DNA from 3 places in the Deinococcus sp. JMULE3 genome. Region 1 is predicted to be linked to each of the others. Evidence: riboswitches for the same ligand, from Rfam matches in the RefSeq annotation. Region 1 holds a riboswitch; each other region holds the start of a gene.
What was found. A riboswitch is a leader RNA that binds a small molecule or an ion and turns the genes downstream of it on or off. The one in region 1 is predicted to bind cyclic di-GMP.
Positions count from the first base shown of each region.

Region 2: linked by a shared signal. The riboswitch ahead of EXW95_RS10215 (hypothetical protein) and the one ahead of EXW95_RS18715 (glycosyltransferase family 2 protein) in region 1 are both predicted to bind cyclic di-GMP.
Region 3: linked by a shared signal. The riboswitch ahead of EXW95_RS11505 (Ig-like domain-containing protein) and the one ahead of EXW95_RS18715 (glycosyltransferase family 2 protein) in region 1 are both predicted to bind cyclic di-GMP.

Region 1 covers NZ_SGWE01000004.1:3,241,152-3,245,913, reverse strand. Annotated here, with positions in the region: gene EXW95_RS18730 (NAD(P)-dependent oxidoreductase) at 1-635, shown strand, start outside; gene EXW95_RS18725 (DegV family protein) at 632-1,498, shown strand; gene EXW95_RS18720 (hypothetical protein) at 1,667-2,251, opposite strand; gene EXW95_RS18715 (glycosyltransferase family 2 protein) at 2,251-3,468, opposite strand; cyclic di-GMP riboswitch class II at 3,518-3,604, opposite strand; gene EXW95_RS18710 (glycoside hydrolase family 26 protein) at 3,796-4,762, shown strand, end outside.
Region 2 covers NZ_SGWE01000004.1:1,518,090-1,522,851, reverse strand. Annotated here, with positions in the region: gene carA (glutamine-hydrolyzing carbamoyl-phosphate synthase small subunit) at 1-955, shown strand, start outside; cyclic di-GMP riboswitch class II at 1,089-1,174, shown strand; gene EXW95_RS10215 (hypothetical protein) at 1,229-1,750, shown strand; gene EXW95_RS10210 (DUF11 domain-containing protein) at 1,779-3,767, shown strand; gene EXW95_RS10205 (DUF11 domain-containing protein) at 3,910-4,762, shown strand, end outside.
Region 3 covers NZ_SGWE01000004.1:1,777,437-1,782,198, forward strand. Annotated here, with positions in the region: gene EXW95_RS11495 (TrkA family potassium uptake protein) at 1-628, shown strand, start outside; gene EXW95_RS11500 (DsbA family protein) at 666-1,316, shown strand; cyclic di-GMP riboswitch class II at 1,603-1,687, shown strand; gene EXW95_RS11505 (Ig-like domain-containing protein) at 1,751-2,146, shown strand; gene EXW95_RS11510 (GNAT family N-acetyltransferase) at 2,150-3,262, opposite strand; gene EXW95_RS11515 (hypothetical protein) at 3,285-3,668, opposite strand; gene EXW95_RS11520 (agmatine deiminase family protein) at 3,672-4,727, opposite strand.

The DNA of each region.
Region 1 (4,762 bases):
ACCTGCGCCCCGGCGCGACCTGGGTGGACTGCACGAGCGGCCACCCGGACGCCGCCACCCGGCAGGCCGCCGAACTGGCCGCGCACGGCGTCACCTTCCTGGACGCCCCGGTCAGCGGCGGCACGATCGGCGCGCAGCAGGGCCGCCTGACCGTCATGGTGGGCGGGGACGCCGCCGCGCTGGACACCGTGCGGCCCCACCTCGCCTTCGCGGGCAAGGTCGTGCACGTCGGCGGGACCGGAGCGGGCTTCGCGGTGAAGGCCGTGAACAACGCCCTGCTGGGCGTGACCCTCTGGGCGACCGGTGAGGGCCTGGCCGTGCTGGGCCGCGCCGGCGTGAACCTGGGCGCGGCGCTGGACGTCATCAACGCCAGCAGCGGCCGCAGCAACGCCAGCGAGAACCTGATCCCGCAGCGCGTCCTGACCCGCGAGTTCCCCGCCACGTTCGCGCTGGGCCTGCTCGCCAAGGACGCCGGGATCGCCGTAGACCTCACGCAGGGCGTGCAGGGCAGCGCCCCAGTGCTCGCGCAGGTCGCCGCCCTTCTGCGCGCCGCGCAGCACGCCGTCGGCCCCGCCGAGGACCACACCGCCGCCCTGAAACTGATCGAGGCGATGAACGCCCAGGAGATCCGATGACCACCCCCCGCTTCGGCGTCGTCACTGACGGCGGCCTCGACGTCTACCCCACCCTGCATGGTGAGGTGCCGGTCGCGCCGTTCGCCGTGAACTTCGGCAGCACCACCTACCGCATGACCGAGATCACCCGCGAGGAACTGTACCGCGAACTGCAGACCAACCCCGTGCACCCCACCAGCGCCCAGCCCACCCCGCAGGACTGGATGACCGCCATGCAGGCCCCCGGTACGCCCGAGGTGCTGGCCGTGACCACCAGCGCCGCCCTGAGCGGCAGCCACAACTCCGCCGATCAGGCCCGGCAACTCCTGGAGCAGGGTGGGCCGCAGGTGACGCTGCACGACAGCGGCACCATCAGTGCCGCGCAGGCGTTCCAGGTCCACGCAGCCGTCACCGCCGCGCAGCGCGGTCTGAGCCTCGCGGAGGCCCGCGAGTGGCTGCGCGCCGTGCACGCCGAGACGGAACTGTACTTCACCATCGAGACCCTGGAGTACCTGCGCCGCGGCGGCCGGATCGGGCGCGTGCAGGCGGCCGTGGGCGGCCTGCTGAACCTCAAACCCGTCGTGACGGTGGACAAGGCGGCCGGGACGTACACGAACGCCGCGCGGGCCCGCTCGTACCGCGGCGCGATCCAGGCGCTGACCGAGCAGGTCACCCGCCGCTTCGGCGAGGGCACCCCGCTGCGCGTGGGCCTGCTGTACGGCGATCACCCCGAGGACGCCGACACGGCCCTGACGCAGCTCGCGGCGCGCCACCCCATCGTGTGGTCCGACCGGACCGGCGTGAACCCGGTCCTGAGTGTCCACGTCGGCCCGCGCGCCCTGGGACTGGCCGCCGCGCCCGGCGCGTGGCCCTGGGACCGCTGACCTCCCGGCGGCGATGCCCTGCGCTGACAAACGGGATGACCGTGACCTGCCTCCGACATGAGCGCGTTCCGTTGTCCCCTCTCCCTGCATCGGACCCGCAGAGCTGTGGAGAGAAGCAACGGCAGGGTGAGGGGTCAACCCCGGTCATCCGGCCGCGCCGGGGCGCGTTCAGGCGTGGCAGACCTGCACGGTGAACACGGTGGGTTCCAGCGCCGGGCCGCTGCGCAGTCGCGCGTCTGTGCCCGGAGCCTGCGGGCCGCTCCAGACGTTCAGGGTGGCGTCCACGCACGCGGCCCCGGCGTGGTCCGCCAGGGGACTGCGGGGCGTCACGAGGACCGGGGTGCTGCCGGGGTCCAGGGTGGCCGTCTGGCGCGGGTTGCTGCGGGCGACCTCGCTGCCGCGCCCGTCCAGCAGGCGCAGCGTGCCGGTGGCGACGGCCGGGCCGGGCAGGGTGGACTGGAAGGTCGCGCGGGCCTGGACCTCCGCCCCGTCACGGACGAGCTGCACGGTGACACTGACCTGCCCGGCGATCTCGCCGCCGGGTGTGCGGGCGTCGCGGGTGACGGTGCGGGTGGCCAGCACACCCCCGGTGGCGGGGGCAGTGGCGGCCGCGCCACTGGACGCTGTCTGGTTTGACGGTGCCGGGCTGGGCATGGCGGCCCCGGCGGCGGCCAGTACGCTCAGGGCGGCGGCCAGTCCGGCGCAGAGCAGCGCGGTCCGGCGGGCGGGCCGTGGGCGGTCCGGGCCGTTCATCAGTCGCCCGCCTGCGGCAGGGGCTCGCGGGTGGGGGCGGCGCCGGGCAGGCGCAGGCCCACGCGGGGCAGTTTGTTCCACTGGACGTTCCGGCGGCGCAGGAACGTCACGCAGGTCATGACGACGACCAGCGACACGAAGGGCCGCAGGAACAGCCGCTGGGTGGGGGTAATCAGCAGGGGCCGCAGGGACTGGCGGCCCAGCAGCAGGGCGGCGGCGGCCACGGCGACGTCCGCGCCGACGTTCAGCAGCAGGGGCAGCAGCGCGTCGTTCATGTGCTGCGTCAGCAGGGCCAGCGCGGCGAGGTCGAAGATGGGCCCCGCGCCGCCCAGGGTCAGGCCGTAGACCAGCACGTACGGCAGGGTCAGCCAGCCCAGGCGGCCGCCCCTGGGGTTCATGATCAGGTGGCGGTACTTGCCCATGACCTGGAAGGTGCCGTACATCCAGCGCATCCGCTGGCGCCACAGGCTGCGCAGGTCCACGGGCGGTTCGGTGTAGCTCAGGGCGCCGGGTTCGAAGCGCACCTCGTAACCTTCGGCGGCGATGGCGACGGTCAGGTCCATGTCCTCGGTGATGGTGTCGTGGCTGTAGCGCAGGCGGCGGATCAGGTCGCTGCGGAACGCCCCGGCGGCGCCGGGCACGACACTGACGGCGCCGAGCATGTCCTGCGCGCGCTTTTCCATCTGCTGGCCGACGCTGTATTCCAGGTTCTGCATCTGCGTCAGGGACGTGACCGGCCCGGCGACGCGCACGTCCCCGGCGACCGCGCCCACGCGTGGGTCGTGGAAGTGCCGGGCCAGGGCCGCCAGCGTGCCGGGCGCCAGTGCGGAGTCGGCGTCCACGCTGACCGCGACCGGGTAGGTCAGGTGGTCCGCGGCGAGGTTCAGGGCGCTGGCCTTTCCGCCGTTGGGTTTGCGCAGCACCGTGACGCGCGGGTCGCTGCGGGCGAAGTCCTCGGCAATGGCGGCGGTGGCGTCGGTCGAGCCGTCGTCCACGACGAGCACCTGCAATGCGGGGCCCTGCTGGGCCAGCACGGAGCGCAGGGTGTCGGCGATGCCGACCTCCTCGTTGTACGCGGCGATCATGACGCTCACGCCGGGCAGCGGGGTGCCGTGGGCGCGGGCGCGTCGGCGGGCGGCGGTGCGGGCGTGTGCGAACGCCAGCGTGACCGTCAGGACGGCCTTGAGGAGCAGCAGGGTGACGATGATGAGCAGCACCCATCCCAGCGTGGTGGATGGCAAAGAAACAGCAATAGACATGGTGAGGCCTCCCTCGGGGCGGTCTCACCACTGGCTCCACTCGTCTCATGAGGTGACCGATTCGAAGACGAGTATCGTTGCCTCCCGGCATTGTGTGGGGTGGGTCGGGGTCCGGGGACCCTCGGCCATACCCTACGCATCACACGTTAATCGCCCGTTACTGACGGGCCATGAACGCGGCGTTTGGGGCGTACTGGTTCAATGTTAAGCCGACCTACAGTCAGCGGGGGGCCAGTCGGGGGCATCGGTGCAGCCCGTCCAGAACGCTGCCATCATGCGCCTTGCATGCCTGCCGTCACCCCGCCTTCCCATCAATCGGCCCGCCGCGCACCCCGCCGCACACGCGCCCTTCATGAGTGGATTCTGACAGCGGCCCTGTGCGGCCTGACCGGCCTGCCGACCGCCCACGCCGCGCCCCTGCCCTCCTGCGGGGTGTTCGGGCTGACGGTGGACAGCCCCGCCGTACTGGACGCCCTGGAACGCAAACTGGGCTGCCGCTTCGGTGCGGTCCGCTGGTTCCAGGACTGGAACACACCGTTCAACCAGGCGTACGCCCGCACCCTGAGTGCTCAGGGCCGCGAACTGGAACTGTCCTGGCAGCCCCGCGTGCGCGCCGCGTCCGGCGTGCGGGGCGTGCCGTACCGCGACATTGCCGCCGGACGGCACGACGCGTACCTGCGGCAGTTCGCGCGCGACCTCCGGCGGGGCGGCGTGACGGTCCGCGTGACCTTCGCCCCGGAGATGAACGGCAACTGGGGCACGTACCAGCTGACCCGCAGCAACACCCCCGCCGATTTCGTACGGGCGTGGCGGCGGATCGTGAACGTGTTCCGGGCCGAGAAGGCCCCGGTGCGCTGGGTGTGGACACCGAACATCCTGTACCCCGGCATGCCCAGCTCCTACCGGGCGCTGTACCCGGGCGGCGAGTGGGTGCACGAGGTCGGCCTGGACGGGTACAACTGGGGCACCACCAACCCCTGGAACCGCTGGCTGAGTTTCCGCGACACCTTCGCCGCGTCGTACCGGCAACTGAAGCTCGTGGCGGGCGACAAGCCCGTGCAGCTGGGCGAACTGGCCAGCGTGGAGCAGGGCGGCAGCAAGGCCGCGTGGATCCGGGACATGTGTGCGGCCCTGCCGGGTTTCGGGCAGATCCGCCGGGCGTTCTGGTTCCACCTGAAAGACGGCCGGGTGGACTGGCGCATCACGACCAGCGAGGCGTCCCTGGACGCGTTCCGCCGCTGCGTCCGCACGC
Region 2 (4,762 bases), 1.7 Mb from region 1:
CTACGTGCGCGGCTTCATCAGCCGCGAGTTCAGCGGCGAGTACTCCAACCACCGCGCGCAGCAGTCCCTGGAAGCGTTCATGCAGCAGTACGGCGTCGTGAGCATCCAGGGGATCGACACGCGCGCGCTGGTGCGCCGCCTGCGCACGGGCGGCGTCGTCAAGGGCGTCATCGCGCACCGCAGCTACACGCACCCGGAAGATCCGTACGGCGAGTTCACGCCCGCCGAGGAGCAGGTGTACGTCAGCCGCGCGCTGGGCCACCAGGACATCGACGGGCACGACATGACCCGTGAGGTCACGACCGCGCTGCCCTACGCGTTCCCCACCCTGCGTCACGGCAAGCGCGTGGTCCTGATGGACTTCGGGATCAAGCACACCATCATCGAGCGTCTCGCGGAGGTGGGCATCGAGCCGATTGTGGTGCCCGCCCACACCACCCCCGCGCAGATCATGGCGCTGCAACCGCACGGCCTGTTCCTCAGCAACGGCCCCGGTGACCCCGCCCCGCTGGAGTACGCGCACAAGACCGCCTGGGAACTCATGGGCCTGCTGCCCACCTTCGGCATCTGCCTGGGGCACCAGATCCTGGGCCTCGCGGCGGGCGGGAAGACCTTCAAGATGAAGTTCGGGCACCGCGGCGGGAATCAGCCCGTGAAGAATCTCTTAACGGGCAATGTGGAGATCACCAGCCAGAACCACGGGTACGCGGTGGACATCGACTCGATCCCCAACGGCGCGTTCGTGCCCACCCACATCAACCTGAACGACGGCACCCTGGAAGGCATGGCGCACAGCCGCTACCCGGTGTTTTCCGTGCAGTACCACCCCGAGGCCAGCCCCGGCCCGCACGACAGCCGTTACCTGTTCGACCGCTTCATCGAGGAGATCGACGCCTTCGATGGGGGGAATGGTACCCCCATTGCCAAGGCGAGTGCAGGTCGTCTGGGGGTTTGACAACAGCTGACCGGGGCAACATCATGAACAGGATGCTCCAGTGAGAAACTTCATATTGAACACGCGGTCAGTGACAAGCGTGTGAAGACCATGAAGTGAACTCCAGCATCCTCGGGGACGGTCCCCGGGCCAACAGCTGTTCAGGAGCAACGAATCATCCGGCGCACACGGGCGCCTAGGCCGGATGAGGAGCGAGTGGCGCGACCGACAGAACGGTGGGACTGCAGTCCCCCTGCTGTCGGTCAATTTTTTTCCCCCCGGAGGTCCCCCGGAGTGAAGCGCCTGATCACGCCCCTCTTTCTCGCCCTGACGCTGGCCCAGGCCCAGCAGGCCACGCCACCTGCCCAGCAGGCCACCCCGCAGAACGTGACCTTCACGCTCACGCAGGACCTCGTGCGGCGCAGCGCCGACAGCAGCGGCAAGGTCACCGAGACCATCGTGGAGTCGCCCAGGACGGTCCTGCCCGGCGACATCCTGCGCGAGGAGGTCACGCTGCGCAACGTCTCCGGACGACGCCTGGGCCAGCTGAACGTGAACGTCCCCGTACCACGCGGCACCGAGTTCAGCACGCTGACCACCACGCCCACCGACCGCTGGAAGGTCACGTACTCCACCGACAGCGGCAAGACCTTCAGCGCTCAACCCACCCGCACCGTCACCACCACCGAGAACGGCCAGCGGGTCACCCGCACCGTCCCCGCCCCGCTCAGCAGCTACACCAATGTCCGCTGGACCCTGACCGGCATGACCCCGGACGAGACGCTGAAGTTCAGCTTCCGCGTGAAAGTCAAGTAACCCCCCGACCCCCTCACGGAGGAAGCACATGAAGAAACACTGGACCCTGACCGCCCTGATCGCCCTCACCGCCGGCACCGCGCACGCCGCGGGCACCGCCGCCGGGACGGTCATCACCAACACCGCCGAGATCGTCTTCACCCCCGAAGGCGGCACCACCCCCACCCCCGTCCCTTCCAACCCCGTCACCACCACCGTGCTGCCGGTCCCCAGCTTCACCATCGTGCTGAACGACGGCAGCACCGACGTCACCACCCCCGACTACACCCGGCCCGGCCAGACCGCCACCGCCCGCCCCGGCGACACCGTGGTCTTCCCCTACACCCTGACGAACACCGGCAACGTCCCCAACGAGTCCTACGTCCTGACGAACACCCCCGACCCGACCGCCGCCGTGAAGACCCCCACCGGCGTGACGTACTACCCCGCCAGCGCCGACACCAACAGCGACGGCACCCTGAGCCCGGCCGAGATCGCCGCCGCCACACCCATCACCACCATCAGCGGCGTGAACCAGGACCAGTCCGTCAAGTTCTTCCAGGTGTACACGCTGCCCGGCACCGCCACCGACGCCGACAAGTACGGCGCCGACCCCACCGGCACCCGCCAGGACAACCCGGCCTTCAACAACGACCCCAGCGTCCCGCGCGACGCCAACAACTCCAACGTCACGACCGTCGACCGCAAGGACGCCACCGTCATCGGCCCCAAGGCTGACCCGGACGGCAACGGCAACCCCCTCACCGCCCCCTACACCAGCCCCGAGGGCGTGCTGATCACCCCCAGCGCCAGCGACACCCAGACCGCGCAGGCCACCACCACCACCACGACCGTCACCTTCACGAACACCGTCCAGAACAACGGCAACCGCCCCGACGTGTTCGATATCACCACCGCGCTGGCCGGCTTCCCCACCGGGACGATCGTCACGCTCCTCAAGCCTGACGGCACCCCCCTGACCGACACCGACGGCGACGGCGTGCCCGACGTGGGCAGCCTGAACCCCGGCCAGACCGCCGACCTGCTCGTCAAGGTCACCTTCCCCGCGGGCAGCGCCCCCACGGCCCCCGGCACCCAGCCGACCGTGACGGTCACCACGACCAGCAGCAACGACCCCGCCAAGAAGGACGACACCAAGGACATCGTGAACCTCCCCGGCCTGTCCTTCGGCAACCCCACCCCCACCCCCGGCGGCGATCCCACCCTGCCCGGCACGCCCGAGGCAGGCCAGCCCGGCAGCCCCAGCAGCCCGATCATCCCGCCCAGCACCTGCACGGCAGGCAGCCCGGCCATCCAGTCCACGGTCGCCATGGAGATCGCCAACCTGGGCAGCGCGACCGACACCTTCGACGTGAGCGGCACCGCGCCCATCAAGCTGACCGACGGCACCACCGTCACCGTGCCCGTCGTGTACTCCATCGACGCGAACGGTAACAAGGTCCTGGACGCCGGTGACACCCTGCTGACCGACACCAACGGCAACGGCATCCCCGACACCGGCGCGCTCGCCGCCGGCGCGGAGCTGAAACTGATCGCCGCCGTGGACGTGCCCTGCGCCGCCGCCGCGCAGACCATCACCCTGAACCAGACCGCCAAGTCCCCCACGACCGGCGTGACCGTGCCCGACACGAACGACACCATCCTGGTCGGCAAGACCCCGGTCGCCGCGCCCAGCAAGACCGTCGACAAGGCTGAAGCCAAGCCCGGCGAGCAGCTGACCTACACCATCATCGGGAAGAACACCAGCAACGCCAACGTCACGAAGGCGTTCATCAAGGACACCCTCCCGACCAACACCAACTACGTCAGCTTCACCGCGACCAGTACCGCGGCCGGCACCATCCTGTACTCCACCAACGGCACCACCTGGAGCGCCACCCCCATCGCCGCGCCCCAGGCCGACGGCGTGACCGTGTACGCCGGCGTGGACACCAACGGCAACGGCACCATCGACACCGGCGACGTCCTGACCCCCGGCCAGAGCATCACCGGCACCTTCGTGGTGACCGTCAAGTAATCCTCCCAGGCGCGCCCGCCCCGATTGCGCGGGCGCGCCCCACCGGGCAGGGGAGACCCCCAGCCAGACTTTTTCCCTCCCCTGTCCCGCCCACAACAGCAGAAACGACCCATCATTTTTCCCCCTCACACCGGGAGGCCCCGTGCGAAACCCCCCACTGCTCAGACTGCTGGCCCGACTGGCCCTGGCGCTGCCCCCGACCCTGCTCGGGGCGGCGCTGGCGGCCGGCACCCCCGCCGGAACCGTGATCCAGAACACGGCCGTCCTGGAATTCACGCCGCCCGGCGAACCGCCCGTGCGCGTCCCCACCCCGCCCGTCACGACCACCGTGCAGGCGGTGTGCTCGGTCAGCGCGCTGCCGAACGGCACGGTCGCCCAGCCCGGCCAGAGCGCCACGCTGCTGCCCGGCGAGACCACCACCTTCCGGTACGTGGTCACGAACACCGGCAACGCCGCGAACACCCTGACCCTCGGGATGCTCAGCGACGTGGCCTCGCAGTTCACGCCCGGCGACCTGAGCATTCACCGTGACGCGAACGGCAACGGGCAGATCGACCAGAACGAGGCGGCCCTGACCAGCCTGACCCTGGCCGCCGACGCCAGCGCCACGCTACTCGTGCGGGCCACCACCCAGGCCAGTGACCGCGGCAACGCCTACCCGAACCTCAGCGTCCGCTGCGCCACCAACGTGCGCGGCCTGAACGGCGAGACCGACACCGACAACGTCGCGCGCCTGACCGTCGGTGACCCGCCCACCCTGACGCTCGGGAAGACCTTCACGCCCGACACGCTGCGCCCCGGCGACGTGACCACCGTCACCCTGACCGCCCGCAACGAGGGCAACGGCGCCTCGCGCGCCGTGACCATCACCGACCTGCTGAACACGCCCGAGATGCGCGACTTCGTGTTCGTCAGCGGCAGCGCCCGCCTGAGCGGCAGCGCTGCGGGCGCCGTCACCGAGTACAGCGCCGACGCCCAGACCTGGCAGGCCGCCG
Region 3 (4,762 bases), 1.5 Mb from region 1:
GGTCAGCGTGGCGCTGCGGGGCGCGCGGCGCCAGGTGGTCGTGGTCGATCACCGCCCCGAGCACCTGGAGTGGGCGCAGACGCAGGGCCTGCACACCCTGGTCGGGGACGCCACCGACGAGGACGTGCTGCGCCGCGCCGGGATCGAGCGGGCGGCGTCGCTGGTCACGGTGATCAACAGTGATCCCAGCAACCTGTACGTGGTGCTGTCCGCCAAGGGCCTGAACCCGGGCGTGCGGGTGATCGCGCGGGCGAGTGACGAGTCGGCGGCCCGCAAGATGCGCCGCGCCGGGGCGGACGAGGTCGTGAATCCGTACCAGCTGAGCGGGAACCGGATCGCGGCGATGATGCTCGCGCCGCGCCTGAGTCGCCTGCTGAGCGGCGACGTGACCAGCGAGCACTTCACGATCCGCGAACTGAGCGTCCCGCCGGGCATGGTGGGCCGCACGGTCGCTGACCTGGGCCGCGAGACGGGCGCGCTGGTCGTGGCGATCTGGCGCGACGGGCAGCCGCTACGCAGCCGCGCCGAGGACGTCCTGCGGGCCGGGGACGCCGTGCTGGTCGCGGGCGCGGCGGCGGAGGTGGAGGCCGTGCAGTCCGGACCGGCGGGCGGAGTGCAGCCCGCGTGACGTTCCGCCGCGCACCTCAGGGTGTACGGTGCCCCGCATGACCCGAGCGACCGAGCTGTACTTCGACTTCCTGTGCCCCTACGCGTGGCGTGGCGTGGAACTCGCCGCCGTCCTGAAAACGGAGGGCGAGGCGTTCACCCTGCGGCACTACTCGCTGGTCGAGGGGAACCACGCGGACAACGCGAAGGAGCTGTCGTGGCGCGTCACGGATCAGAGCCTGGACGCCCCGGACGGCGAGGGGTACATGAAGTACCTGAAGCCCGGCCTGCGCGCGTTCCTGGCGTCCCACGCGGCGGCCCTGCAGGGCGAGGCGGCCCACTGGGCGTTCACGCTGGCCCTCTTCCGCGCCCACCACGAACGCAAGGAGCCCCTGACCGAGGGGGTCATCCACGCGGCGGCGCAGGAGGGCGGTCTGGACCTGGACGCCTTCGCGGCGGCCCTGGCCGACGAGCAGGCCCGCCGCGCCGAGTTGCGCGCCGACCTGGACGCCGCGCGCGAGGTCGGGGTGTTCGGCACGCCCACCTTCGTCCTCCCGACCGGCGAGGCCGCGTACTACCGCTTCGAGACCCTCACCCGCGAACCCACCCAGGCGCGCCAGTGGTGGGACCTGTACCGAGCCGTGCTGACCAGCGAGGCGGGCATCGGCACGATCAAACGCGCGAAGAACCGCCCGCCCCGCCGCGCCTGAGCCGGACTGCGGCTGAGCAGGAGAGCAGCGGGTGCCGATCTGTGAACCGAACCAACGGAGGAGGCGGCCTCCGGTTGAGGCAGTGTCGGAGATCGGCGGGACCCCGGAACCCGGTTTTCTCCTGCTCGCTCTGCTCGGGTTGCAAGTTTTTGCAAACCTTTCAACCGGAGTCTGTGTCACCTCGGGGTCCCGCTGCTGTGGGTGGCCTGTGCGGGGCTTCATGGCGGCGCGCGTGACAGATCTGACGGAAAGGTGAAGGCAGCATGAAGGCCTCGCTGCGGAGTACCGGGCGAGAAGAGGCGATGAAGCGCGGTCCCCTATCCGGGCACCTGGGACGCGCGGAGCCAGTGGTGCGACCGACTTTTCGACCCTGTCCAGACCGGCCCCCGGCCGGGACGGACCAGACCCACTGCGGCAACGCAGCAGGAGTACTCATGCGCATACTCGTTCCGGCACTGCTGGCCGTCCTGGCCACCAGCTGCGGCGCGGCCAACACGCCCGCCGCCCCCACCCCCGCCACCACCCAGACCACCGCGCCCGCACTTGACACCCAGTCCCCGTCCGTCACGATGGTCGTGTTCCCGAAGACGCTGCGGGCGCAGGGCACTGTGAACTTCCAGCTCGGCACGCGGGACAACACCGCCGTGGACCGCGTCGTCCTGACCATCGACGGGAAGACGTTCGTGGACGACCCCACCGCGTACAACTCCTACGCGCAGTATTTTGACGCGGCCGCCAACGGCGAGCACACCGTCACCGTCCGTGTGTACGACCGCGCCCAGAACGTCACTGAGCAGACTCAGACGTTCACAGTCCAGATCGGCCCCTGACGTTCAGCGGGTCAGGCCGCTGCGGCGGTCCATGTACGCCGCGTACGCCGGGTCGGCGCTGCGCAGCAGGATGGCCATGACGCCGTGCTCGTCGATCTGCACGCCCTGGAAGCGGAAGCCCGCGCGGAGTTTCGGGACGATCACGGCGTTGTTCGTCAGGTGATGATGGCTGCGCACCAGCGGGTAACCCTCGCCGTGCAGGGCGTCCAGCACCACGGGCAGCAGGCGGGTGTACACGCCCCGCCCCCGGTGCGCGGGCAGCAGCGCGGTGTTCACCATGTACGCGGTGCGGGTGTCCCACGCGCGGCTGGCCTGCCACCCGGCCACCCGTCCCGCGTGACTGATCAGCCAGCTCCACAGCGGACCGCGCGGCGCGGGCGCGGCTTTACGGTCGCCCCAGTCGAACGAGTCCGTCTCGTACGCGCTGGCCTCCAGCTGCGCGTACACCTCGCGGTACGTGGCGGTCGGCACGCGGTGCAGGCGGTACCCGCCGCCCAGGTCCACGCCCGTCTCGGCGTCCGCCGGGAGGGGGAGGTCGGGCGCGTCGGCCAGACCGGGCAGTCCTTCGTCCGGGACGCCCAGTCGCCGCGCTGCCTCGCCTGAGGGCGCGCGGAAGCCGCTGCGGACGTGCATCGCCTGCCCGTACGTTCCGTCCAGGCTCAGGGTCAGCGCGGCATTCACCCCGCCCTCGTACGCATTCAGGCCCTGAAGGTGAAACCCGGCGCGGAGCTTCGGGATGATCACGGCGTTGTTCGTCGCGCGGTGGTGACTCTGCACCAGCGTGAACCCCGCCGCGCGGAACGCGGCCAGCAGGTGCGGCAGCAACCGCGAGTACACCCCGCGCCCCTGATGCTCGGGCAACAGGCCGGTGTCGGCCATGTACACCGTCCGCTCGTCCCGCGCGTGCGCGTGATGCCAGCCGATCAGTTCCGCGCCGTGGTACACGCCCCAGTTCCACGACTCGCCCAGCGGCGGGGCCGCCCGCACCGGCGGATCGAACGCGAACAGCGAATTCCCGCCGAAGATCCGGTCCTCCAGCCGCGCGCACGCCGCCCGGTACTCCACCAGCGAGATCGGGCGGGCCGAGTACCCGCCACCCAGGTCGAGGTCAGTCACGCCGTCACTCTGGCACGCGCCGTCAGCGGGCGCGGCTCATGTGGAGGTTGTACACCTGACCCTGCCACCCGGCGTCCCCCTGGAGGGCGTAGTGGACGTCCTCCAGGGCGACCTCGCGGCCCTGGGCGTCCGCGAAGCGCTCGCCGTCCAGCGGGCGCAGTCCCAGCGCCTGTTCGATCAGGCTCAGCAGGCGCGGTTCATCCATCAGGGCACGGAAGCTCCCGAACGACACCTGCCGTCCACTGCCCGGCGCGACGCTGCCCGTATACCGGGGGCGGGCCGCGCCGCAGGCCGGGCAGGGACCCAGCAGGCCCAGCTGCTGCTCGTACACCAGCCAGCGGTGCCCGCACGCGGGGCACGCCACGGTGCAGCTCGGCTGATCCTCGGGCAGCGGCTGGAACGGCACGCCTCAGGCGTCCTGCATCCAGGGCGTCCCGGCGGGCTGCTGCTGCGTCACGCAGTGGAAGCTCCCGCCGCCCTCGATGATCGCGCGGCTGCTCAGGCCGATCACCTCGCGGCCGGGGAACAGCGGCGTCAGGACTTCCAGGGCGCGGGCGTCGTTCGGGTCGCCGTACTGCGGGACGACCACGAACCCGTTCCCGATGTAGAAGTTCGCGTACGTGGGCGGCAGGCGACCCTCCGCGCCCTCCAGGTAGGTCGCGGGGAGCGGCAGCTCCACGATGCGGAAGGGCTGCCCGTCCTGGTCGGTCATGGCCCGCAGGTCCGCGAGGTTCTTCGCCATGACCGCGTGGTTGGGGTCCTCGGGGTTCGGCTCGACACTGGTGACGATGGTCCGCTCGTCGGTGAAGCGCGTGATGGTGTCGATGTGCCCGTCGGTGTGGTCGTTCTCCAGCCCACCGTCCAGCCACAGGAGTTTGCGCACGCCCAGCGTGTCGGCCAGCAGGAAAGCGTAACCCTCCTCGGTCAGGCCCGGGTTGCGGGTGTCGGTCAGGAAGCACGACCGGGTGGTCAGGCCCACGCCCAGGCCGTTCACCTCCAGCCCGCCGCCCTCCAGCACGAACGGCTGCGCCCAGCGGTGCGTGCCCAGCTGCCCGGCGACGTACTCGGGCACGCGGTCGTCGTTGCCCCAGTTGAACTTGCCGCCCCAGGAGTTGAACTTCCAGTCCACCAGCGCCAGGTCAGCGTCACGCTTCACGAAGATGGGGCCGTTGTCGCGCATCCACACGTCGTCCAGCGGCACGTCGTGGAACGTCACGTCCGCCCCGGCCAGGCGCGCGCGGGCGTCCGCGCGGCTCTCCTCGTCCCGCACGAGCAGATGCACCGGCTCGAAGCGGGCGATGGTCCGCACCAGTTCGGCGAACTCGGCGCGCACGCCCTCCAGATGCCCGAACCACAGGTCGTCGTCGGCGGGCCAGCTCATCCAGGTGGCGGCGTGCTCGGCCCACTCGGCAGGCATGGCGAAGCCCAGGTCGCGGGGCAGGTCGGCGGGGGTCACGTCAGACATGGGGGTCATTAAAACAGACCCGGCCTCCCTGAAAC